Regions from separate parts of the Rhizobium sp. P28RR-XV genome, predicted to be linked through region 1. Evidence: riboswitches for the same ligand, from Rfam matches in the RefSeq annotation. Region 1 holds a riboswitch; each other region holds the start of a gene.
What was found. A riboswitch is a leader RNA that binds a small molecule or an ion and turns the genes downstream of it on or off. The one in region 1 is predicted to bind thiamine pyrophosphate.
Positions count from the first base shown of each region.

Region 1 (7,579 bases):
AATGTGTCGTGGTTGCCGATCACCTCCAGCTTGATCCAGTTGGTTCGGAAGACCTCGCGCGCCATCTTCGCCGTTAGCACCGCTTCCGAGACACCATGGCAGCCGGCGGTATTGGGAAGAACGCGAACGCCAAGTTCGCGAATCATGTCGAAGAAGGCGCCGCCATTGCGGCCGCCGGCCGTTTCCCGGCGCAGCGATACGGTGACGATTTCGGTTTCGGAGCGCTGGACCGATTCGGCCAGCACGGCCGGGGAGGGGTAGCGCGCCGTGCCGAGAAGAAGACGCGATCGGATCTCGGTTCCGTAGAGCTCGAACATGGTCAGCCTCCCTGCATCGGCGTCAGGATTTCGATCCTGTCATTGTCGGTCAAGATGTGGTCGTCGCGTTCTTCGCGATGGATGAGTTCGCCGTTGACGGCGGTTGCCAGCCACTCGCCCTCGTATTCGAGCGCGGCGAGAAGCTGCGAAAGCGTGGTTGCGTCGACGATCTGTGTTTCGCCATTGATGATCAGGCGCATTGGCGGCTCCTGTCGTTTTTGTGTCCGGAAAAAAGGAGATCCGCGGCCTCTGTCGCAATCGACGGCGCCAGCAGGAAGCCGTGGCGATAAAGGCCGTTGATAAGAATGGTCTTGCCCTCCCGCGTCACGCGCGGAAGGTTGTCCGGAAAGGCGGGACGGATGCCCACGCCGGTTTCGACGATGGCGGCATCGCCAAAGGCGGGATGCAGCGCATAGGCGGCGTTCAGCAGTTCCATCAGCGAGCGGGCGGTGATCGGTCCTTCGAAGTCCGTTTCGATCATGGTGGCGCCGACCATGAACAGGCCTTCGCCGCGCGGCACGATGTAAACGGGAAATCGCGGATGCAGCAGTCGGACAGGCCGCGCAAGGGCGACCTCCTGCGTCTGCAGATAGAGCATTTCGCCGCGCACGCCGCGTAATTCTCGGCTTTCGCCGATGCGGGCAGCGCCCGTGCAGTCCACGACATCGGGGAAGGGATCGCGATCTCCGATATGGTCGGCAAAGGTGACGCCCTTCGCCGCGAGTGCGCCTTTTAACGACTGCAGGGCGTCGCGAGGGTCGAGATGTGCTTCTTGCGGGAAGAACAGGCCATGCCTGAAGCGACCGGCAAGCGAGGGTTCGAGGGTGGCGATCTCGCGTTCCTCGACCCAGCGATAGCCCGTCGTGCGGCCGGCGAATCGTTTCAGCTCGCTTTGGTCCCGGTTCGGTGCGACGACAAGCGTGCCATTGCGGATGATCTTGACCGGTAGAATCGCGTCCCATCGATCGGCGGAATCACGTCCGCGCTCGAGCACGGCCTCATCGGCACTTTCCCGCTCGCACCAGGGCGCCAGCATGCCGCCGGCGAGCCAGGAGGCGGCTCGGCGGAAATTCAGGCCAGGATCGACAACCGTGACCTCGGCACCGCGAACGTGCAGTTCATGTGCGACCGTGAGGCCGGCAACGCCGGCCCCTTTGACAAGGATGCGCATTTCATTCGGCCGGCTGCGCAGGGGTTTCGACCGGCATATAGAGATCACCGCCTTCGCGATATTTTGCCGCCATCGCCTCCAATCCTTCTTTCTGCGCCTCGGCGCGGATGTCGTGCGAAATCCGCATGGAACAGAATTTCGGGCCGCACATCGAGCAGAAATGCGCCACCTTGTGCGCTTCCTTCGGCAAGGTTTCGTCATGGAAGCTGCGGGCGGTGTCGGGGTCGAGCGACAGGTTGAACTGGTCCTCCCAGCGAAACTCGAAGCGGGCGCGCGACAATGCGTCGTCACGCACCTGCGCGGCCGGATGACCCTTGGCGAGATCGGCCGCATGGGCGGCGATCTTGTAGGTGATGACGCCGGTCTTGACGTCGTTGCGGTCAGGCAGGCCGAGATGTTCCTTTGGCGTGACGTAGCACAGCATCGCCGTGCCGAACCAGCCGATCATGGCAGCGCCGATCCCCGAGGTGATGTGATCATAGCCCGGCGCGATATCCGTCGTCAGCGGCCCGAGCGTGTAGAAGGGCGCTTCGCCGCAAACGGCGAGCTGCTTGTCCATGTTCTCCTTGATCTTGTGCATCGGCACATGGCCGGGACCTTCGATCATCACCTGGCAATCCTTGGCCCAGGCGATCTTGGTCAGTTCGCCGAGCGTTTCGAGTTCGGCAAACTGCGCGGCATCGTTGGCATCGGCGATCGAGCCGGGGCGCAGGCCGTCGCCTAGCGAGAAGGAGACGTCATAGGCGCGGCAGATGTCGCAAATTTCGTCGAAATGCTCGTAAAGGAAGCTCTCGCGATGGTGATGGAGGCACCACTTGGCCATGATCGAGCCGCCGCGCGAGACGATGCCGGTGACGCGATTGACGGTCAGCGGGATATAATGCAGCCGCACGCCGGCATGGATGGTGAAATAGTCGACGCCCTGTTCGGCCTGCTCGATCAGCGTGTCGCGATAGACTTCCCAGGTGAGCTCCTCGGCAATGCCGCCGACCTTTTCCAGCGCCTGATAGAGCGGCACGGTGCCGATCGGCAGCGGCGAATTGCGGACGATCCATTCGCGGATATTGTGGATGTTGCGGCCGGTCGAAAGGTCCATGACGGTATCGGCGCCCCAGCGGGCGGCCCAGACCATCTTTTCGACTTCCTCCGCCATGGAAGAGGTGACGGCGGAATTGCCGATGTTGGCGTTGATCTTCACCAGGAAGTTCCGGCCGATGATCATCGGCTCGCTTTCCGGATGATTGATATTGGCCGGAATGATCGCCCGGCCGGCCGCGACCTCCTGGCGGACGAATTCCGGCGTCACATGGTCCGGAATATGGGCGCCGAAGCTCTCGCCGTCGCGCACCAGGGCTTCGGCATTCGCCTTGCGACCGAGATTCTCACGGATGGCGATGAATTCCATTTCCGGCGTGATGATGCCGGCCCGCGCATAGGCAAGCTGCGTGACGGCCTTGCCGTCTTTAGCGCGCAGCGGCTCGCGCTTGGCCGGAAATTCCGGCGTCAGCCGCTCGCCGGTGACGAAACCATTGTCTTCGGGGCGCACATGGCGGCCCTCATAGGCCTCGACGTCGCCGCGAGCGAGCACCCAGTCGCGCCGGTGCTGCTGCAAGCCGTGCTCGATGCGGATATCGGCGCCCTCGACGGTGTAGGGGCCGGAGGAATCATAGACGATAACAGGCGGCTCGCCCGATGTCGGATGGACGCTGACCTCGCGCATCGGCACGCGGATATCGGCGTGGATGTCTCCCGGGATATAGATCTTCCGCGATGCCGGCAGCGGGCCTGTCGTGACGGTTGGGGTAAGGGTCTTTGCGGCAATGGTCATGGTTTGAGGCTCCAAGTTGCGGTTGGAGACCCAGTCAATCAGCCGGAATGATGAAAAGACGCCGACATGGAATCCACGCGGGAATCCGAGGCCTTCGAGCGCTTGCACCGTCCCTACGCCAGTATGAACTGGATCAGGTTCAACGGGTCACTGCGCCCACAACCGGCAAAGCCGTATTGTTCAGCAGTATCTCAGCCCCTTGCCGGGACCCCCCTGGTGAATACTGAAAGGCTATGCTCTCCCTTCGGCTTCTGTCAACCCCGCAACGATGATTGCCTTTTTTCGGGCGGCTGCGCTCGGCGCATTGGAGAATCTACAATTTAAACGTATTTAAACGGGTAGCCGGCATGGCGTCGCCTCAATAACGAGGAGCGGTGTTGCCATTGAAGCGGTGAGGGCCGGTGTGGGAGAGCTTGCTGGCGGTATCGAGCCAGATCTTGCCGCCGAGCGCGCGCCAGCGGTGACAGAAGGCGAAGTCTTCGCTCAGATAAATTCCTGTCCCTTCCTCGACCATGCATTCGAACAGGGCATATTGGGTGCCCGGCGAACGCTTGGTGCTCGGATAGGCGTGTATGGCGTTGTAGCGCAGGTCGGGATAGGCGGCGATCATCCTTTCGATGACAGCGCGCTTGATCAAAAGCATGCCCGTGCCCGCATAGACGGCACTGACGAAATCGCCCTCGCGCTCGGCGCTCTGGCCGACCAGCGGCGTTCCGACATAATGAAGTGCTGCCGCCGCAAGCGACATCCCATCGCGCGAATTTTCAAGGGCCGCGGTGTCCCAGTCGTAGTCCTTGATCGGATACATGGCGGCGACCACATCCTTGTCGGCATCCAGCAATCGCATCACCTGATCAGGCTCGAAGCTGATGTCGGCGTCGATGAAAAGCATGTGGGTCGCCGCCGTATCGTTCAGGAAGGACGACACCAGCGTGTTGCGGCTGCGGGTAATCAGCGCGTCATTGCCGAGGAGAGCGAGCGTCAGCTGTATGCCGGCCTGCGCGCCCGTCTGCATCAGGGAAAAGATGGATTGCATATAATCCTTGGTGACGAGGCCACCGAAGCAGGGGGTCGCGATGAAGATCATTCGTTTCTCGTTCATGCGCGATTTGTTCCCTTCCCATGGCGCGAGTCGCCGGAATCTAGGAAGATTCACCATTTCTGTGTGTAGCGAATTGTTGAATTTTATTTCTGAGCCTTGCCGGAATTCGCAAGCCTTTGCGGGCGCCCAAGCGCGGATAGGACCGTCGCCGGCCGTGAATCTATCCGCCATGCTCTGATCGATTATCTCTGGCGACCTCGCCTTTAATGCCGCCGGCAGCCTTTCTTGCCGCGCGTTCGCGCCTTTGGTGCTCTCGCCGGATGAAGCGAACCCCGCACTGCCGTCGCCAGTTGCATTTAAGCAACAGCGGCCAAGACTAACGCCAGACCAGCGTCCGTCAAGCCTTCATATAATTGACAAACATACGGGCTGTTTGTAAGTCAGAAGCAGGACAGAACTTGTCTTACGGTCGAGCGATCGGCCGGATCGGTAGGGGCATTTCAAGACCTTTGCCGCGGGGTCAATCATGGAGGTTCGAGGGGACTCAAGCCAACATTACGTGCGTACTTGCCGGGCTGCGCGGTCGCGTTTTCGACCGAGTCGATCTTCAAGGTGGTTTCAGCTCAGCACTCGCGGCAAATTAGAAATGCATATTACAACCAGGAGTTTAATATGAATATCAAGAGCCTTCTTCTCGGCTCCGCTGCTGCGCTGGCAGCAGTTTCCGGCGCCCATGCAGCTGACGCCATCGTTGCTGCCGAGCCGGAGCCGTTGGAATACGTCCGCATCTGCGACGCTTACGGTGCTGGTTACTTCTTCATTCCGGGCACTGAAACCTGCCTCAAGATCGGCGGACGTGTCCGTTCCGAAGGCGAGTGGTACGATGCCTACAACCCGAACAGCAAGAACGGCACGCTCTGGCACACCCGTGCGGAACTGAGCGTCGACACCGCGACCGACACCGAATACGGCCCGCTGAAGACCAACACGGTCATTCGTTGGGACTGGAACGACGGCAACTCGACCTCCACCAAGCTGCTGTTCGCCAACATCAGCCTCGGCGGTTTCCTCGTCGGTAAGGCCGATTCGCAGTACAACTCCTACATCGGTTATGCCGGCGACGTCATCAACGACGACGTGATCTATGACGGCCCGTACGAACTCAACCAGTTGACCTACAACTATGATGCCGGCAACGGCTTCACGGCTATGATCTCGGTTGAAGACTCGAACTCCAGCGGCTCCGACGCTTCCTACGGCGCAAGCTGGTGGTCCGACGACAAGGGCAACCACTACGCTCCTGACGTCGTTGCTGGTGCTGGCTTCAAGTCTGGCGCATGGGGCTTCAAGGTCGTCGGCGGTTACGACTCGATCGTCGAAGAAGGCGCTATCAAGGCTCGTGTCGATGCCGACTTCGGCGTATTCTCGGCCTTCTTGATGGGCGGCTGGAACACCGATGGCGACAAGCTCAACAAGTATGCAGGTACCAACCTCGACCGTTCGGCTTGCCCCGTTAATGATCCGTCGAAGTGCGGCTGGGGTGACTGGGCTGTTTGGGGCGGCGTTGGCGTTCCGATCAACGAAAAGCTGAAGTGGAACCTGCAGCTCGCCTACACCGACTCGAAGATCTTCGCCGCTACCACGAACGTCAAGTGGAACCCGGTCAAGAACCTGCTCATCGAGCCGGAAGTCTCCTACACCAACTTCGATTCTGTAAACCAGGATCAGTGGGCCGGTATCCTGCGCTTCGAGCGTAGCTTCTAATTTCGAATTACCCGGCCTCGTGCCGGGTATAGAGAAGCCTGATGTTCCAATCCGTCAGGCTTCTTTCCCCGATCGGTTGACCTCCGATCAAAGTAAAGGATCCGGTTTTCCCTCCGGATCCTTTTTTATGTTCAAAGCGTTGATTTTGCTGGGCCTGCTTCTGGGCCTGCTTTATGCAGCCGAGGTCTCTACCTCATGTGCCTGCTCCATCGGGAACCATGTCTTCAAGATCATCTTGATGAACATCTGCCCGCAAGGCACGAGCTGGAAATTGCCCCTGTCGAGCGTCCATTCGGTGATCAGCCCGCCGATGACGGCCGTCAGCGCGGAGGCGGCCGTATCCGGCGTCCAGGGCGCGGGCAGCTTCGTCTTCTCGTTCATCAGAGTGAATATGCGTTCGAAGTGTTCGTGCATATCGTGCCGGAAGGAGCTGGCGCGGCTCGTGGTCCCGTCGCAAAAAGCCATGTCGAGGTGCATCATCACCTTCAGCATGCTTCTCTTGCGCGGATCGCCCTGGACATCGTCGAATATCCCGGCAATGGCCTCGGCCACCAGATCAAGCGGATTTGTCGGCAGCTCCTTCGACATCCGCTCGGCCAATTCCTGAAACGGCTGCTGTGCCTCGTCGCGAATCGCGAACATCAGACCTTGCTTGTTCTTGAAATGCCAGTGCACCGCCCCACGCGTGACACCAGCCGCTGCGGCTATCTCCTCGAGGCTGACATTCTCGTAGCCCTTGTCGAGAAACAGAGCCTTTGCAGAGTGCAAAATCTCGCTCCTCGTTTCCGCAGCCTCCTCCTTAGTGCGCCTCATTCACGTCTCCACGGAAATCAGTTTTCAAGCTCTACCCCTCTTTTTTGGCGTTCTTATCCCATCGACGCAGATTATCGCTGGAAATCCCCTATACCAGCAATGCTCAACAAAACGGCCGAATTATATAATCCCCTAAAATTAGGGAAGGAAATCGTAACAGGAGGTCTTCGTCAAGCGCCTATAAGCCACGCGCAAGTTTCGGGGTGCAATTTCCCGGCGTTGGGAAGTGAAAATCGAAAATGTGCGGATGCTGATATAGCCATGATGGCAATATATCGGCTGGACGAAGCCGAATTCGCTCGCCCGGGAAACGATGCGCCCGTCAAATCGGGGCACAGGGCGCGGTTGATCTTAGGCGTTCGCAAGTCCGTCTGCTCATCTCGATCGTCGACGTCGTGCCGTCGCCTTCGCGCGACGAAGCTTGGCGATCGTCATGTTCAAGTCGCGTAAGCGTAAGTCATCCGAGTTCCTCTCAACGCTCGTATCTGGAGGCCCCAATGACGAGCATTACCTCAGTCTCTTCAAATAATTATTATCAATATAAGTCGTCGCGCTCCACGTCTTCGAGCGACGACGATTCCATCTCATCGCTGCTGTCCGGCAGCTCTTCGAGCGGTTCTTCCAGCACGGGTTCCTCCTCCTCT
Region 1 covers NZ_JABAIG010000006.1:76,962-84,540, reverse strand. The annotation lists gene HGP12_RS14160 (thiazole synthase) at 1-317, opposite strand, end outside; gene thiS (sulfur carrier protein ThiS) at 320-517, opposite strand; gene thiO (glycine oxidase ThiO) at 508-1,488, opposite strand; gene thiC (phosphomethylpyrimidine synthase ThiC) at 1,490-3,316, opposite strand; TPP riboswitch at 3,409-3,541, opposite strand; gene HGP12_RS14140 (hypothetical protein) at 3,675-4,418, opposite strand; gene HGP12_RS14135 (porin) at 5,031-6,122, shown strand; gene HGP12_RS14130 (TetR family transcriptional regulator) at 6,294-6,935, opposite strand; gene HGP12_RS14125 (EF-hand domain-containing protein) at 7,433-7,579, shown strand, end outside.

Region 2 (7,579 bases), on a different contig from region 1:
GCTTCGACCTTGTTGTCGATGCGAAAATCGGGCGGCACGTCGAAGCGGATGCCGAGGCCGCCATGCAGGAAGGTCTGGCCGCGGACATAGCCTTCCTCGGGGCTGTCGCCATAGAGCAGGCCATCGATGCCGTTCAGGTAATAATCGCGGCCGATGTCGCCGACTTTGCCTTCCTCGCCGAATTCGCGGGCATGCGCCTTGGCAAGATCGATGCGCTGCGGCGTGCTCGGGTGGCTCGAAAGGAAGTCCAGACTCTGGTCGGCATCGGAATTGGCCGACATGAAGCGGCTGTAGTCTTCCATGGCGTTGAGGAAGCGGGCGGCGGCATACGGATCGTAGCCGGCCTGGCCGAGCGTGCGGATGCCGATCTCGTCGGCCTGGAGTTCCTGCTGGCGCGAGAAGGCGGCGAGACGCAGCTTGCCGCGCGCGAGCGCCTGCTTGCCGGCCAGATCGCTCGACAAAACCTCCGAAACAACGCGGCTGGCGATGACTTCGGCTTCCTCGCGCTTCTGCCGCTCGATGCCGTGATTGGCTGTCACGTGCGCCATTTCGTGCGACAGCACGGCAGCGACTTCGGAAGCATCATTGGCAAGCGCCAGAAGGCCGCGCGTCACGTAGAGGTAGCCGCCCGGAAGCGCGAAGGCGTTGATCGAGGGCGAATTGAGGATAGTGATGCGGTAGGACTGCTGCGGATTTTCCGACACGCTGGTCAGGGCGCCGGCGATGCGGGCAACGAGGCGCTCAGTTTTGGCATCCTTGTATTCGCCGCCATAGCTTGCGAGGATGCGCGGATGCTCGCGTGCGCCCATCTGCGCGCGCGGGTCGTTTTTCTGCACCTCGGAGACGATCTGCGGATTAGCGGAGGGCGAGACGCTTGGCTGATAGGATTGATCCATCACCGTCTGGCAGCTGTCCAGCACCATGGCAGCGACAAGGAGCGGGGCTAGGCGGCGCAAACGGGCTGCGACGGTCACGCTGATCCTACGTGCTGCTAATTCGCTCTGCTTCAGTACCAGTGTCCCACTCATTTCGCTGCCATGCCGGCTCGGCGCCAAATCCGGTTGATCGTTACCGGGCTGATCATCGTCGCGCGCCGATAGAGGTTGCCTGCATCCCCTTCGATCCGCGTCTGCCCGGACGGTCTCCAGCCCTTGCTGTAGCCGATTTTGGCACCGGTTGCATAGCGAGACTCCGTTTAAATGTGGCAGCGTTGTATTTTAGCAAGCATTTCCCAGGACTTTCAGCCGCTTCGCACGACGAAATTAAGGCAGAGCGGGCAACAAGATGCTGCAGCGCAATCAATGCTGCAGAAATGTGGTCAGTGCCGGAATGTCGCCTGTCTCGAGGAAGGTCTTTATGGGGGCGGCAAGCCTGATCGTGCCGCCATCGATAAACACGGCATGGTCGGCAAGACGCCGCACCTCGGCCGGGTCGTGCGAGACGATCAGCACCGTATTGCCGCTCTCGCGATGCAGGGTTTTCAAAAGTTCGACCATGCCGGAGCGCAGGCCGGGATCGAGGGCGGCGAAAGGTTCGTCCAGCAGCAGGATCGGCTTGTCGCGCACGAGCGCCCTTGCGAAAGCGGCGCGCTGCCGTTCGCCGCCGGAGAGCGTTCCCGGCCTGCGCTTCTCGAAGCCGGGCAGTCCGACGCGCGCCAAGGCCTCCGAGACCCTTTGCCGGTCCTGTGCAGAAAGCTTCAATGATGGGCTGATGCCGAGACCGACATTGGTGAAGAGATCGAGATGGGCAAAGAGGTTGTTGTCCTGGAAGACCAGCGACACGGGCCGTTCCGCAGGGTGGAGGCCGGTCACATCCTGCCCCGCCAGCAGCACGCGGCCGCGATCGGGCTGTTCGAAGCCGGCCAACAAATTGAGAAAGGTCGACTTGCCAGACCCCGACGGTCCGGCAATGGCGACGATCCTGCCCTGCGGCAATGCGCAGTCAAAGCGAAAGTCATGCGTGCCGAGGCGCAGCTCGACTCCGGCCATGGCGATACCCTGTTGCTTCATGTCGTTGCCGTCAGTCATTTCTCTTGCTTTCGGAATCGCGCGCGCCTTGGCCCGCCGTGCCGGCGATGGTCAGAAGAAGACAGACCAGGCCGAGGATCAAGGCATACCCATCGGCGTCGTTCGTGCGGTAGCTGCCGAGCTTGCTGTAGACCAGCCATGGCAGGGTCATCAGGCTGTCCGAGCCGAAGAGCGCCACCGCGCCGAGGTCGCCGAGCGACAACGCCATGGCGAAGGAGAGCGCGGTGAAGAGCGGCTTGCGCAGACCCGGCCAATCGATCAGGCGAAGACGGGCGATGCCGTAAAGGCCGAGGCTTGCGGCCAGCCGTTCGGTGCGGCGGCGATGGACTGCATAGGCCGGTTCGATGACGCGGATGACGAAGGGCAACGCCATCAGCGCATTGATAACAACGATGAGGATGGCGGCAAAGCGGCTGGGATCACCCAATGGTCTCAGCGCCAGAAACCAGCCCGTTGCCAGCACGATCGGCGGGATCAGCAGAATAAGGGACGAGCTTGCACTCAAGGCGAGCGCCAGGCCGCGCAGGCTGACGGTCTTGCGGCGATCGACCGATATCGCCGATCGGGCGCGGATGATGGCAAAGGATAACAAGACCGCCAGAAGGCCGGCGGAGAGCGCGATTGCCAGGCTCGTGACGGCCGCTTGCAAAAAGATCGGCTGGCCGGCGAGTTTCAGAAGATTCGCCTCAAAGCCGGTCACGACGACGGAAGCGAGCGGCAGACCGAGAAAGAGCGTGGCGGCCGACAGCACGCCGGCGTCGGTCCACCGTGCGGCTGTCCTTTGCCCATCGATGCGGTGGAGCGCGCGGCCGCTGGTCAGCCCGTGATCGTCTGGCGCGCGAAACAGCGTCATGGCGCTAAGGACGAGGAGAGTGACGGCGATCTGAAGCAGCGACAGCATTACGGCGCGGCCGGGGTCGAAATCGAAGCGCAGCGCCTGATAGATCGCCACTTCCAGCGTCGTCGCGGCCGGTCCGCCGCCGAGAATCAGGACGAGCGTGAAGCTGGTGGCGCAGAGCATGAAGATCAGGCCGGCAATGCCGGGGATGAGGCCGCGCAGGACAGGCCATTCGATGAAGCGAAAGACCGAGGCGGGCCGCATGCCGAGCCCGCCGGCGACAAGCCAGTATTCCGCCGGTACGCGCTCCAGCCCGGCCAGCATCAGCCGGCAGGCGAGCGGCATGTTGAAGAAGACATGGGCCAGCAGGATGCCGGCGAGACCATAGATGCTGACGGGTTGCGATAGGCCAAGCGTAGTAAGCGCCTGATTGATGAGCCCTTGCCGGCCCCAGATGCCGAGCAGGCCGAGCGCGCCAATCAGCACCGGCAATCCCATCGGAACCGCCATCAGCCGGAGCAGCCACAACCGGCCGGGAAAATGCGGCTGGCGCGCCAACGCCCGGGCGACCGGTAGGGCGAGCACCACGGAGAGAAGCGTCGAGAGCACCGCCTGCAGCAGCGTGAAGCGCAGGACGCGCAGCAGATAGGGATCGGTCAGCGTGGTGTCGCCGCCGGATTCGATGCTGGCGGCCAAGAGGGCAAAAACGGCGACCCCGACGAAGAGCACGATGCCGGCGAGGCTAAGCGCCCCGCCGGAAATGGCGCGTCTTCGTTCGGGTGCCGCGAGCATGATCAGCGCGTCAATTGCCGCTGGTGGCGGCCAGCCATTCGTCGATCCAGGCCTTGCGGTTCTTGTCGACGTCGGACGGGCTCATCAGGAAGGTCTTCGACGGCACGACGAGTTTGCTGAAGGCATCCGGCAGCGGCTCGGAGGTGGCCGAGACCGGCATCATCCAGTTGCTTGTCGGGATGATGTCCTGGAAGCTGGGGGAGATCATGAACTTCAGGAAGTCGCGGGCAAGGTCCTTGTTCGGCGAGGATTTGATGAGGCCGGCGACCTCGATCTGGATATAGTGTCCTTCCGAGAAGGCGGCCGCCTGATAACGATCGGTCTTGTCCTCGATCATGTGATAGGCCGGTGACGTCGTATAGGAGAGCACCAGCGGTGCCTCGCCCTTGGTGAAGAGGTCATAGGCTTCCGACCAGCCGGGGGTGACCGTCAGGATGCGGCCCTTGAGCTTCGTCCAGGCATCGGCCGCCTTGTCGCCATAGATCGACTTCACCCAGAGCAGAAGCCCGAGGCCCGGCGTCGAGGTGCGCGGGTCTTCGATAACGATCTTCTGCGCGGGATCGCCCTCGACGAGATCCTTCATGCTCTTCGGGGGATTCTTGACCGTCTGGCTGTCGTAGATCACGGCGAAATGGCCGTAGTCGTAGGGCACGAAGACGTCATCCTTGAAATCGCCGGGGACCTTAAGCGCGGAAGTGTCAACGCCGCTTGCATCGAAAAGGCCGGTGTCCTTGGCTTCGTCGACGAGATTGGTGTCGAGGCCGAGAACGACATCGGCCTTGGTGCCCGCGCCTTCCAGCTTCAGGCGCGACAGAAGCGCGACGCCATCTGTGACGCTAACATAGTTGACCGTGCAGCCGCAGGTCTTTTCGAAGGCGGCCTTGACCTTGGCGCCCGGCCCCCAATCGGCGGTGAAGCTCTCATAGGTGTAGATGGTCAGAGCTTTGTCGGCCGCTGCAGCAGGCTGTGCGGCGAAAAAGCTTGTTCCGGCGGCAAGGGCCAGGCCGGTGAAGAATGACAATAGCGAACGGTGTTGCATGACAGCGCCTCCTCCTGGAGCCGGATGATTTTAGGTCTATGGACCTAAAATCTGAATCCGCTCTAAAATCAAATAATTAGAGCATGATGTTGCCCGAAAGCCGTTTACACTTTTCGGCATCATGCTTTAGGTTTCGTCTTGAAGGGGAAAGGGCGCCATGATTTCGTCACGCGTCTAATCCCTCCGCCGGTGTTAGCCGGATCAGGTTCCGCGGGTTGGCCCGGTAAAAGCCTCTCAGCCGGATGTCCGGAAGGACATAAGGCACCCCGTTAGAGCGTCGGCAGATTTAGCCTTGCGACGAAGGGATGACAAGGAAAATGATTCCCTTGTCGATTGCAGGCGGGCGATCTTACTCGGCCGCGTGAGCGGCCGCCGTCGGGCTTTCGATTTTCTTCACGGCGCCCGGAAGCTGCACGTTTCTCAACGACAGTGAGGTCAGAAGGCCGATGAGGCAGATGCCGGCAGCCGTCAAGAACAGCGGGCTGAAGGCGCTTGCATAGGCGGTGGCGACGGCCTCGCGGGTCGCCTCGGGCAATGCGGCCATCATTTTCGGCGTCAGCTGCTCGATGTCGGATACGCCCGCGATGGAGATGCCGACATTGCCGAGCTTGGCGGCGATGATGGCGCCGTAGATGGAAATGGCGATCGAGGCGCCGCCCATGCGCGAGAGCGTGACGGCGCCGGTTGCAGCGCCGACGTCACGGGCAGCGGCTGCGTTCTGCACGCCGATGACGGGCACCTGCTGCGCAAGACCGATGCCGATGCCGTGCAGCAGCATCAGGCCGCCGATGAAGACGATGGGCGTGCCGGCAGGCAGGAAGGCGAACGAGCCAAATGCGATGGCGCTGCAGGCAGCACTTGCGATGGCAAAGGGCTTGTAGCGGCCTCTGGCCGCGATCAGCCTGCCGGCCGATAGCGAGCCGCAGACGATACCGCCAGTCAGGAGAATGAACAGCAGGCCGGCCATCGAGGGCGAAAGGCCTGTCGTCGTCTGCAGGAAGAGCGCGAAATAATTGACCATCCCGATGGCAACGGCGCCGCTGGTGATCGAAATGATCAGCAGGAGGCCGAATGTCGGATTGCGGAACAGCGTCATCGGCACGATCGGCTCAGGAGCGCGGCGCTCGATGAAGACCCAGGCGATGGCGCAGATCATGCCGAAGGCGATGATGCCGAGGCACTGTGGCGACAGCAGTGATCCGAAGAGTTCGGTGCCGTCGGCGGCAAGCACGATGCTCGTCGTCGTCAGCGCAAGAACGATTGCGCCGGCATAATCGATCTTCGGGCGGCGGGGCGGCTTGCGATAGGGGAGCATGGTGGCGAGACCCGCCAGCACGACAAAGCCGATCGGCACGTTGACGAGAAAGATGGAGCGCCAGCCGAAGAGGTCGCTCATCGTGCCGCCGAGAACGGGGCCGATGGCGCCGGAGGCCATCAGCACGAGGCTCGAATAGCTCTGATAGCGGGCGCGTTCCCGCGGCTCGAACAGGTCGGCATTGACGGCGAAGATCGACACGAGGATGCCGCCGCCTCCCAGCCCCTGAAGGACGCGGGCGGCAATCAGCGTATTCATCGAAACGGCAAGGCCGCAGACGGCGGAGCCGATCGTGAAGATCGCGATCGCCATCATCATCACATATTTGCGGCCGAAGAGATCACCGAGCTTGCCGTAAACGGGCATGACGGCGGAGAGCGAGAGAAGATAGGCCGATCCGATCCAGCCGAAGCGTTCCAGATGCCCGAACTCGCCGACGATCGTCGGAAGCGCCGTCGAGACGATCTGGTTGTCGAGCGTGGCCATGAACATGGCAGTCATCAGAAACAGGAAGAGTATAAGCCGCCGTTTATGATCCGCCACGAGCGGCGCGAACGTTGTCTGCATGTCCATGGGGTAAAAAATCCGAGCTTGCCCGAAACGCTGCGCGGTCGATCGAATGCGCGGGACGCCCCGGTTTTCATACTTGATACATATGTGCCATTAGCATATAAATGTCAACGACAGGTGAATGCTGTTTGCATGTTTTATTTCTTTTCCGCCTCTGGTATGGTGGAAAGATGACATCTGCGACGAATACACGTGAAGTTGAAGCCCAGGCCCTGACCGATGACGAGAATCTCCTGCGCATCGGCCATGCCATGACGCGCATGCGTCTCCTGACGGGACGCCGCATGATCGGCAGGCTTGCCATCCAGAGTGTTGCGCCGGGGCTCGAGCTTTCGCATCTCGACGTGCTCGATGTCGTGCGGCGGGCGGAGGCGACGGGCGAAGTCACCGTCGGCACGATCGCCGAGATGCTGCGCATCGATCCCTCGCGGGCGAGCCGCATCGTTGCCGACATGGTGACGCGCGGCGTGTTGCGACGCAAGGCATCGCAGGCGGATGCGCGGCGCATTGTCGTGATATTGACCGCGCTCGGGCAAAGACTGCTGTCGGAGATCCAGGCACAGAAATATTCCGTCATCGGCAGCATCTTCGCCGACTGGACGCCGGAGGAGATCGAGAGTTTCTCGCTGCTGTTCGATCGCTACGTCAGTGGTTACGAGCAGGTTTTCCAGGCGCGCCTCAAGGAAACGGACGACTGAACCGTCGTTGCTGCCGTTCTTACCCATGGCGCTCTTCCCTAGGGATATGAGTTTGCGCTATGGGCATGCCTCATGAGCCAGTCCACCACCTTCACCATCCTGCTCGGCGGCGAGCTTCGCCTGACGGAGCGGTTGCGCGCCGCCATTTCCGGCAGCCGTTTCATCGCAGCTGATGGCGGCATGCGCCATGCGGTCGCGCTCCAGGTGCAGCCTGAGCTGTGGGTTGGCGATTTCGATTCCACGCCGGCCGATTTGCAAGCTGCGTTTCCCAATGTGCCCAAGCAGCCTTATCCAGCGGCA
Region 2 covers NZ_JABAIG010000004.1:391,133-398,711, reverse strand. The annotation lists gene HGP12_RS11260 (M48 family metalloprotease) at 1-923, opposite strand, end outside; gene HGP12_RS11255 (ATP-binding cassette domain-containing protein) at 1,299-2,027, opposite strand; gene thiP (thiamine/thiamine pyrophosphate ABC transporter permease ThiP) at 2,020-3,657, opposite strand; gene thiB (thiamine ABC transporter substrate binding subunit) at 3,668-4,696, opposite strand; TPP riboswitch at 4,858-4,975, opposite strand; gene HGP12_RS11240 (MFS transporter) at 5,046-6,584, opposite strand; gene HGP12_RS11235 (MarR family winged helix-turn-helix transcriptional regulator) at 6,752-7,279, shown strand; gene HGP12_RS11230 (thiamine diphosphokinase) at 7,352-7,579, shown strand, end outside.
Region 2: linked by a shared signal. The riboswitch ahead of thiB (thiamine ABC transporter substrate binding subunit) and the one ahead of thiC (phosphomethylpyrimidine synthase ThiC) in region 1 are both predicted to bind thiamine pyrophosphate.

Region 3 (7,579 bases), on a different contig from region 1:
GGCCATGCTGGCATGGCTGAAGGCCTATCATACCGACATGCTGATCTGGACCGGCAAGGAAAAGTTTACGCTGGTCGAGCATGAGGAGATCCTCGCGCGTATGGCGGAGAACGATGCCGATGGGGCAGAACAGGCGATGCTCAAGCATCTGGAAAGATCACGCGCGCTCTATACGAAGTGACCTTGGCCTGCATGCCGCAACGCTGACAGGCGAAATGCCTTTGTCCTAATTCCTCCCTATTCCTTATGGAATCTGGCCATATGCAAACGAGGTGTGCGTAATGGTCAATTTCATTCAGCGGAATGTGGCGCTTTTTCTGGCCCCTGTTCTGACAGTGGTCGCCATAACCCTTTACAATCTGGCCTGCCTCATGGTGAGGCATCATCATGCGATATTGCACGATGTGCACCGCGCGCCGGGCGGTTTGGTGCTTCTCGTCGCATTTTATGCCATCATCCGCTACATGCAGGCACTGCCTGACGATGAAGGCTAGAAATCCGGTAAACTCGGAAATCAATGCTGGCAATTTCAGATAGCGTTCAGCCTACGCGGCTATATCCTCGGCCTGTCATAACGCGGAGTTGACGGCGTCCTACAAGGCGGCTGTCGGTTTCGTGTCGGAAAACGGTTCCACAGCAAGTTCATCGCACCGTTCCGGTGCCAAGCCCCCATGAAGAACTGAGGATGTCAAAACGTGGCTGATGTTTGTACGCAAGGCGTAGACACGGGCTTTGTTGCCCTGGGCTATGCCAAGATCGCGATACTGGGTGTCGTGCAGGGATTGACCGAGCTGTTGCCGGTCTCCTCCACCGCCCACATGCGCCTGGTACCGGCCTTGCTCGGCTGGCAGGATCCGGGTTCGGCCTTTTCGGCCGCCATGCAGCTTGCGGCCCTTGCCGCTATCATCTCCTACTTCTGGAGCGACGTTCGCTACGTCACCTTCGGATCGCTCGATGCCATCAGGCAAAGGGACTGGCGCTCGCCCGCGATGCGGCTTGCGATCGCCATCGTTATCGCGACCGTGCCGATCGTCATCGCAGGCCTCTTGCTTTCGAAGTCGTTGAACGCCTGCGGCACGTCGTTCCGCAGCCTCTGGGTGATCGGCATCGCCTGCGTTGTCATGGGCCTGCTTCTGGCGATCGCCGAACTCTATAGCCGTCACAGGAAGGGCATCGAGCAGATGACGCTGATGGATGCCCTGTTCGTTGGCATCGCCCAGGTCGGCGCGCTGGTTCCCGGCGTTTCGCGCTCGGGTTCGACGCTGACCGGTGCATTGTTCCTTGGCCTGAAGCGCGATGAAGCCGCACGGTTCTCGTTCCTGCTCGGCCTGCCGGCCATTGCGCTCGCCGGTTTGAAGGAACTCTTCGAGCTCTACAAGGCGCATATCCCGATGGAGGCCTGGTCGGTTCTGATCGTCGGCCTTATCGTCGGCAGCATATCGTCCTTCATCACCATCTGGGGACTGATGCGTTTTCTGGAGCGCTTTTCGACCTGGCCTTTCGTTATCTACCGTATCGCGCTCGGCGTGATCATTCTCTTCGGCGTACTGACCATGGGATGGGCTTGAGCGGCCTGAACCATACGGCTTGCCAAGACTTGAATATTGGCGCTGCCCGTAAAGGCAGCGCCTTTTTCGTTCTAAGACCGCTATCCGAAGACGAGACCGCCATCGACGATAAGATTTTGCCCGGTGACGGCACGTGCCCAAGGGCTTGCGAAGAAGAGCACCGCATCGGCAGCCTCCTCAGGGGTGGTGACGCGGCGCAGCGGCGTATTCGCGGCGATAATGTCGAAAACGGCCTCCGGCGTGGCGCTGCTGGCGGCCGTCGTGCGCAGAAGGCCGCCGGAGACCATGTTGACGGTGATCCCGAGCGGGCCGAGTTGGGACGCGGCCGTGCGGGTCAGCGACAACAGCGCCGCCTTGGCGGCGGTATAATCGTGATAGGGCACCACCGGGTTCTGGAAGAGGTTCGTGCCGATGGTGACGATCCGGCCAAAGCCTGCCTGCGCCATTGCCGGCCGCGCCGCCTGTATCAGGTTCAAGGCGCCCTGCAGCGCGGTTTCCATCTGTATCGCCATCTCCGCCCAGCTCAAGGCGTCCAGTTTCGAGCGCGCATCGCCGTTGAAGCTGAAATCGGCGAGCGCATTGTGGACGACCGCCGTCGGCGCTGCGAAGTGCTCGGTCACCTCGGCGACGAGCCGCTTCGTACTTCCAAGATCGCGGATATCGGCCTGAAACGCTTTCGCGTGATTGCCAAGTTCTGCCGCTAGCGCCTCAGCCCGTTCGCGGCTTGCCCGATAGTTGATGGCAACCTTCGCGCCTTCGCGGGCAAAGGCCGTCGCGATGGCGGCGCCAAGACCGCGCCCTGCGCCGGAAACGATGACGATCTGGCCCTTGAGTGACAGGCTCATTTCTTCTCTACTCCTTGTTTGTGTGCCAGAGAGCATGGAAATGCTGCACGGGTCCGTGGCCGCTTCCGACGGAAAGCTGGCCTGCGGCGGCAACCGCGGCGGCAAGATAGGCTTTGGCGGCGGCGACGGCCTCGGGGAGCGGGGCGCCCTTGGCGATCTCGGCGGCGATAGCGCTGGAGAGCGTGCAGCCCGTTCCGTGTGTATTCTTCGTCGGCAGCCGCTCGGCTTCGAACCAGGTCAGGTGGCCGGCGCTTGCCAGCACATCCGGACTTTCGTCACCCTCAAGATGACCGCCTTTGACCAAAACAGCCGAAGGCCCCAGCGCTGCCAGCGCAAGCGCCTGGCGGGCCATGTCGTCGCGGCTTGCCGCCTCGGCGTCGTGCAGCAGCGCCGCCGCCTCGGGCAGGTTCGGCGTGATGACCGTCGCAAGCGGCAGCAGCCGCGTGGTGAGCACGTCGACGGCGTCGGCAGCAAGCAGGGCAGCGCCGCCCTTGGCGATCATGACAGGGTCGAGCACGACAGGCACATTGCGATGTCGTGCCAGAATATCCGCGACAGCATCAGCGATCTCGGCGTTGGCGATCATACCGATCTTGACGGCATTGACACGGATATCGCCGAAGATCGCCCGGATCTGGTCCGCCACGAAAGAGGGGGGTACCGGATGGACGCCGGAGACACCCTGCGTGTTCTGCGCCGTCAAGGCGGTCAAAGCTGCCATTCCGTAAACGCCGCGGGCGGAGAAGGTCTTCAGGTCGGCCTGGACGCCGGCACCACCTGATGGGTCGGAACCGGCGATGGACAGAACATTGCGGATCATTGGCGAGCCTCCTTGATGACGTTCGCGATGAGGGCTGTCGCCGCTTGCGGGTTCGGACGGCCACAGATGGCGGAGACGACCGCAAGACCATCCGCGCCGGCCGAGAAAACCTCTCTCGTGTGCTCTGCCTTGAGGCCGCCGATCGCGACTGATGGAACCGGACAGAGCCCGACGATGCGGGCAAGGCCCGCGAAGCCGATCGGTTGCTTGTGATCGGGCTTGGTGGGGGTCGCAAAGACCGGACCGATTCCGGCATAGTCGACAATGCCGGCATCTATGGCGATAGCAAGAGCCTCCGTTTCCACCGAAAGGCCGAGGATCATGTCCGGCCCGATGAGGCGGCGTGCGTCGGCGGCACTCATGTCCTCCTGACCGATGTGGAGGCCATCGGCACGGACGGCGATGGCGGCCTCGACATTATCGTTGACGATCAGTCGGGCGTTGGTCCCGTGCAGGATCTGTTTGAGGGCGCGGCCCGTCTCGATCATGGCTGCGGTGGGGGCATGCTTGTCACGCAGCTGTACGATCGTGGCGCCGCCGGCAACGGCCGCACGGGTCGTTTCGATCATGCCGAGTTCGGCGCACAGCACCGGGTCCAGCACGAGGTAGAGCGAGAGATCGAAGTCCTTCATGCCGCCGATATCCTTGCAACGCGATCCAGCATCTCCGGCGTGAGCGCGGCGAGTGCATCGAGGAAGCGCCAGGAGAAGGAGCCCGGACCGTCCGCTGCTGCTCCTGCCTGGGCGCCGGCAACGGCGAAGACCGCGAGTGCCGCTACGGTGGCATTGAATGGATCATCCGGCGTTGCCGCCGCAAAGGCGCCGACGAGGCAGGTGAGCGAGCAACCGAGCGCGGTCACCTGCGGCATGAGCGGCGAACCGCCGGCAATGCGCTTGGCCCTCCGTCCGTCCGTCACGAAATCCGTAACGCCCGTGACGGCAACGACACAGCCGTGCTTTTCAGCAAGCTGCCGGGCGGACTCTTCCGCCTGCTCGACGGCATCACGGCTATCGACGCCCCGGCCGCGGCTGGTGCCGCCGGCAAGCGCGATGATCTCGGACGCATTGCCGCGAATGATCGTCGGCTGCAGCTCCAGCAATTGCGCGATCGCCTTGCGACGAAACTCTGTCGCATAATGGGCGACGGGATCGAGAACCCAGGGTTTGCCGGCATCGTTGGCCGAGCGCGCTGCTTTCAGCATGCCCGCAAGCCAGCCGGACGAGAGCGTGCCGATATTGATCGTCAGCGCGCCGGAGATGGCGGCAAATTCACCCGATTCTTCTTCGGCATGCACCATCGCCGGCGATGCTCCGGCGGCGAGCACCACATTGGCCGCGATATTCATGGCGACGAAATTGGTGATGCATTGCACCAGCGGTGGGTTCGCCCGCATGATGTGAAGCTGATTGCCTGCTGTGATTTGGTCTTGCATATCGCGCCTTTCAGGGCAGGCGAGACGCAAAGGGACGACGTGCTGAGCTTCGCGAGGTCCCGAGCGACTCCCTCCGCCAGCATGATCTGGTTCAGGTTCAAAGGGTCCTTCTCAGCCCGCCGGAAAGCGGACGCCCCTGTCTCTCATCTCCCTTCTTTTCGCAGACAACGGCGGCGCTGTCATCAGCAAATCACCAAAGCCCTGGCGATGAATGGAGTTGGGCTCTGTTAATTTCCAGGCGACCCATGCAATGAATGCATGGGTGCAGTGATTCCTTAGCCCTGCAAAAGCCGAGAGGTTTCGACTATATGTCACTCATCGAAGCGAAGGGGGCGCCAAGCACGGCAGCTCAGCTTCGAAAGCCCAACGAAAGGGGATCATCATGAACGTAGCACGCTCTTTCAATAACTGGCGCAAGTATCGTCAGACGGTCGCCGAACTGGGCCGTATGTCCACGCGCGAACTGCATGATCTGGGTATCGATCGCGGCGAAATCCGCAATGTTGCCCGCGCAGCCATCGCTCGCTAACGGCCGCAACGGCTCCTTATAAAGCTGCATTATGCCAGCGCCTGTTCGTCCCGAGCAGGCGCTTTTGGTTTGTCCGGAGGGGACGGATTCAGGCTCTTTGCGTGCGCTGCAAGCAGATCGGCAAAGCCGGCCGCTTTTCGCATAGCGCATAACTGCCTTGCAAAGAAATGCCTATCCTGTGAGCAAAAATCAGCTATTCTCAACTCCATCGAAGCGATGCATCTCCTCCCGCATCCCTTCGTTTTTGCAGACGTCCTTCTCCTCCTCCCAGGGACGACTGCGGGAACAGCGGCATTCCTCCTCCCGTTCGCTGTTCGGTTCTTGTAAAAAGCCTGCCGCACCTCCTCCCGCGGCAGGCTTTTTCGTTTCAGGCAATATCGGATTTCCTCCTCATCTTTGCCGGTCTGCAGCGCGCGTCGGAACGCGGTCCTTGCTTCGGCCATCTCCGATCCCAGCCTGTCTGAAAACCGACGGCCTCCTCTCGCAAAAATGAACGGCCGTCCCTATGTGCGACGCCTGTAGCGCGCTACATCGAAGACCAACCCCAACGTGATTCCCTGCAACAGGAGGATGCCCATGACCGGTTCTGCCGAATACACGCCGCCGAAAATCTGGACCTGGAACAAGGCCAATGGCGGTCAGTTCGCCAATATCAACCGTCCGATCGCCGGGCCGACTCACGAAAAGGAATTGCCTGTAGGGCGCCATCCCCTGCAGCTCTATTCCCTCGGGACGCCGAATGGCGTGAAGGTCACCATCATGCTCGAAGAGCTGCTGGCGCTCGGCCACAGCGGCGCGGAATATGATGCCTGGTTGATCAAGATCGGCGAGGGCGACCAGTTCGGCAGCGGTTTCGTCGACGTCAATCCGAATTCAAAGATCCCGGCCCTGCTGGACCGCAGCGGCCCGAAGCCGGTCCGCGTCTTCGAATCGGCCTCGATCCTGATGTATCTCGCCGAAAAATTCGGTGCCTTCCTGCCGACGGAACAGCCGGCCCGTGCCGAATGCCTGTCCTGGCTGTTCTGGCAGATGGGCAGCGCGCCCTACCTCGGCGGCGGTTTCGGCCATTTCTTTGCCTATGCGCCGACGAAGATCGAATATGCGATCGACCGCTTCGCCATGGAAGTGAAGCGCCAGCTTGACGTGCTCGACCGTCGCCTGGCCGAAAGCGAATATATCGCCGGCAGCGACTACACGATCGCCGATATTGCCATCTGGCCGTGGTATGGCGGTCTCGCCAAAGGCTGGCAGTACGGCGCGGCCGAGTTCCTGCAGGTGCAGGACTACAAGAACGTTCAGCGCTGGGCCGAGCAGGTTTACGCGCGTCCCGCCGTCAAGCGTGGCCGCATGGTCAACCGCATGTCGGGCGAACCGTCCGAGCAGCTGCGTGAGCGCCACGATGCCAGCGACTTCGAGACCAAGACGCAAGACAAGATCGCGCCTGCAGGCTGATAGGCAGTTTCGCTCGTTATTTCCTTGAACCCGCGGTCTCCGGATTGCGGGTTTTTTTATTGGCTTTGCCAGCGATGTTCGTGAGGCGGCCAAGTCAGCCTCGCTCCATCTTGTCGGGTCTAATGTCTCCCTGCCGAAGCTTTATCGCCCGGCAGAGAACGCAACGCACTCTGCAATGCGTTTCACCGATGACGCAAGAGGAATGCTTTTCCATGCAGCAAATTGCTGGTGACCGTGCCCTGGACAATAAAATCATCGCGGGCGTGCCGTCGCAGCAATCAAGCAAGGAGAGAGAAGCGCTCTTGAAGTGCCTGATTTCGGGTGGCGACGAGCGGTTGGACTGCGATGCCGTCAGCGGTCTCAATATGTACGGTTACGGCCCGGCGCCTCGTCCAAACGATCTGGCTTTCGGCTCCTCCACGGCGTCGACGATTTCCGCCGATGCCTTTGCCGAGATCGACACTTACTTTGCCGGTCTGGTCGGCGAAATGGAAACCGGCTCGCCCGCAGCTATCTATGAGCGTGAAATTGGACGAGTGCGGTCGGATTTGCTGCGTCTGCTTGATCTCAATCAGGCCGCCGGACAACCGCAAGTCGACGCGATCGTCGCGACTTCGGGCACGGACATCCATCTCTTTGCAGCCTCGCTTCTGGCGCGCGAGGATGATTGCGCCTTGATGACCATCACGTTGATGGGCAACGAGACGGGCAGCGGCGTCATGACGGCCTCAGCAGGTCGCCACTTCATGGGCCGTGTCAGCAGCGATCGCGCCGTTGCCAAGGGCGAGGAGTTGCGGCCCGGCGACGCAACGCGCAACGCGACCATCGCCGTCCGCAATAAGGATGGCTCCCTTCGCGTCGACCGCGAAGTCGAGGACGAATTGCGGGGCCTGATCGAGCTCGGCCGTGCCGCCAGGCTCCGATGCTTGCTCG
Region 3 covers NZ_JABAIG010000008.1:95,574-103,152, reverse strand. The annotation lists gene HGP12_RS18090 (transcriptional regulator NanR) at 1-181, shown strand, start outside; gene HGP12_RS18085 (hypothetical protein) at 282-494, shown strand; gene HGP12_RS18080 (undecaprenyl-diphosphate phosphatase) at 696-1,568, shown strand; gene HGP12_RS18075 (3-oxoacyl-ACP reductase) at 1,649-2,413, opposite strand; gene thiD (bifunctional hydroxymethylpyrimidine kinase/phosphomethylpyrimidine kinase) at 2,421-3,233, opposite strand; gene thiE (thiamine phosphate synthase) at 3,230-3,865, opposite strand; gene thiM (hydroxyethylthiazole kinase) at 3,862-4,665, opposite strand; TPP riboswitch at 4,717-4,813, opposite strand; gene HGP12_RS18055 (DUF1127 domain-containing protein) at 5,048-5,194, shown strand; gene yghU (glutathione-dependent disulfide-bond oxidoreductase) at 5,771-6,646, shown strand; gene HGP12_RS18045 (hypothetical protein) at 6,859-7,579, shown strand, end outside.
Region 3: linked by a shared signal. The riboswitch ahead of thiM (hydroxyethylthiazole kinase) and the one ahead of thiC (phosphomethylpyrimidine synthase ThiC) in region 1 are both predicted to bind thiamine pyrophosphate.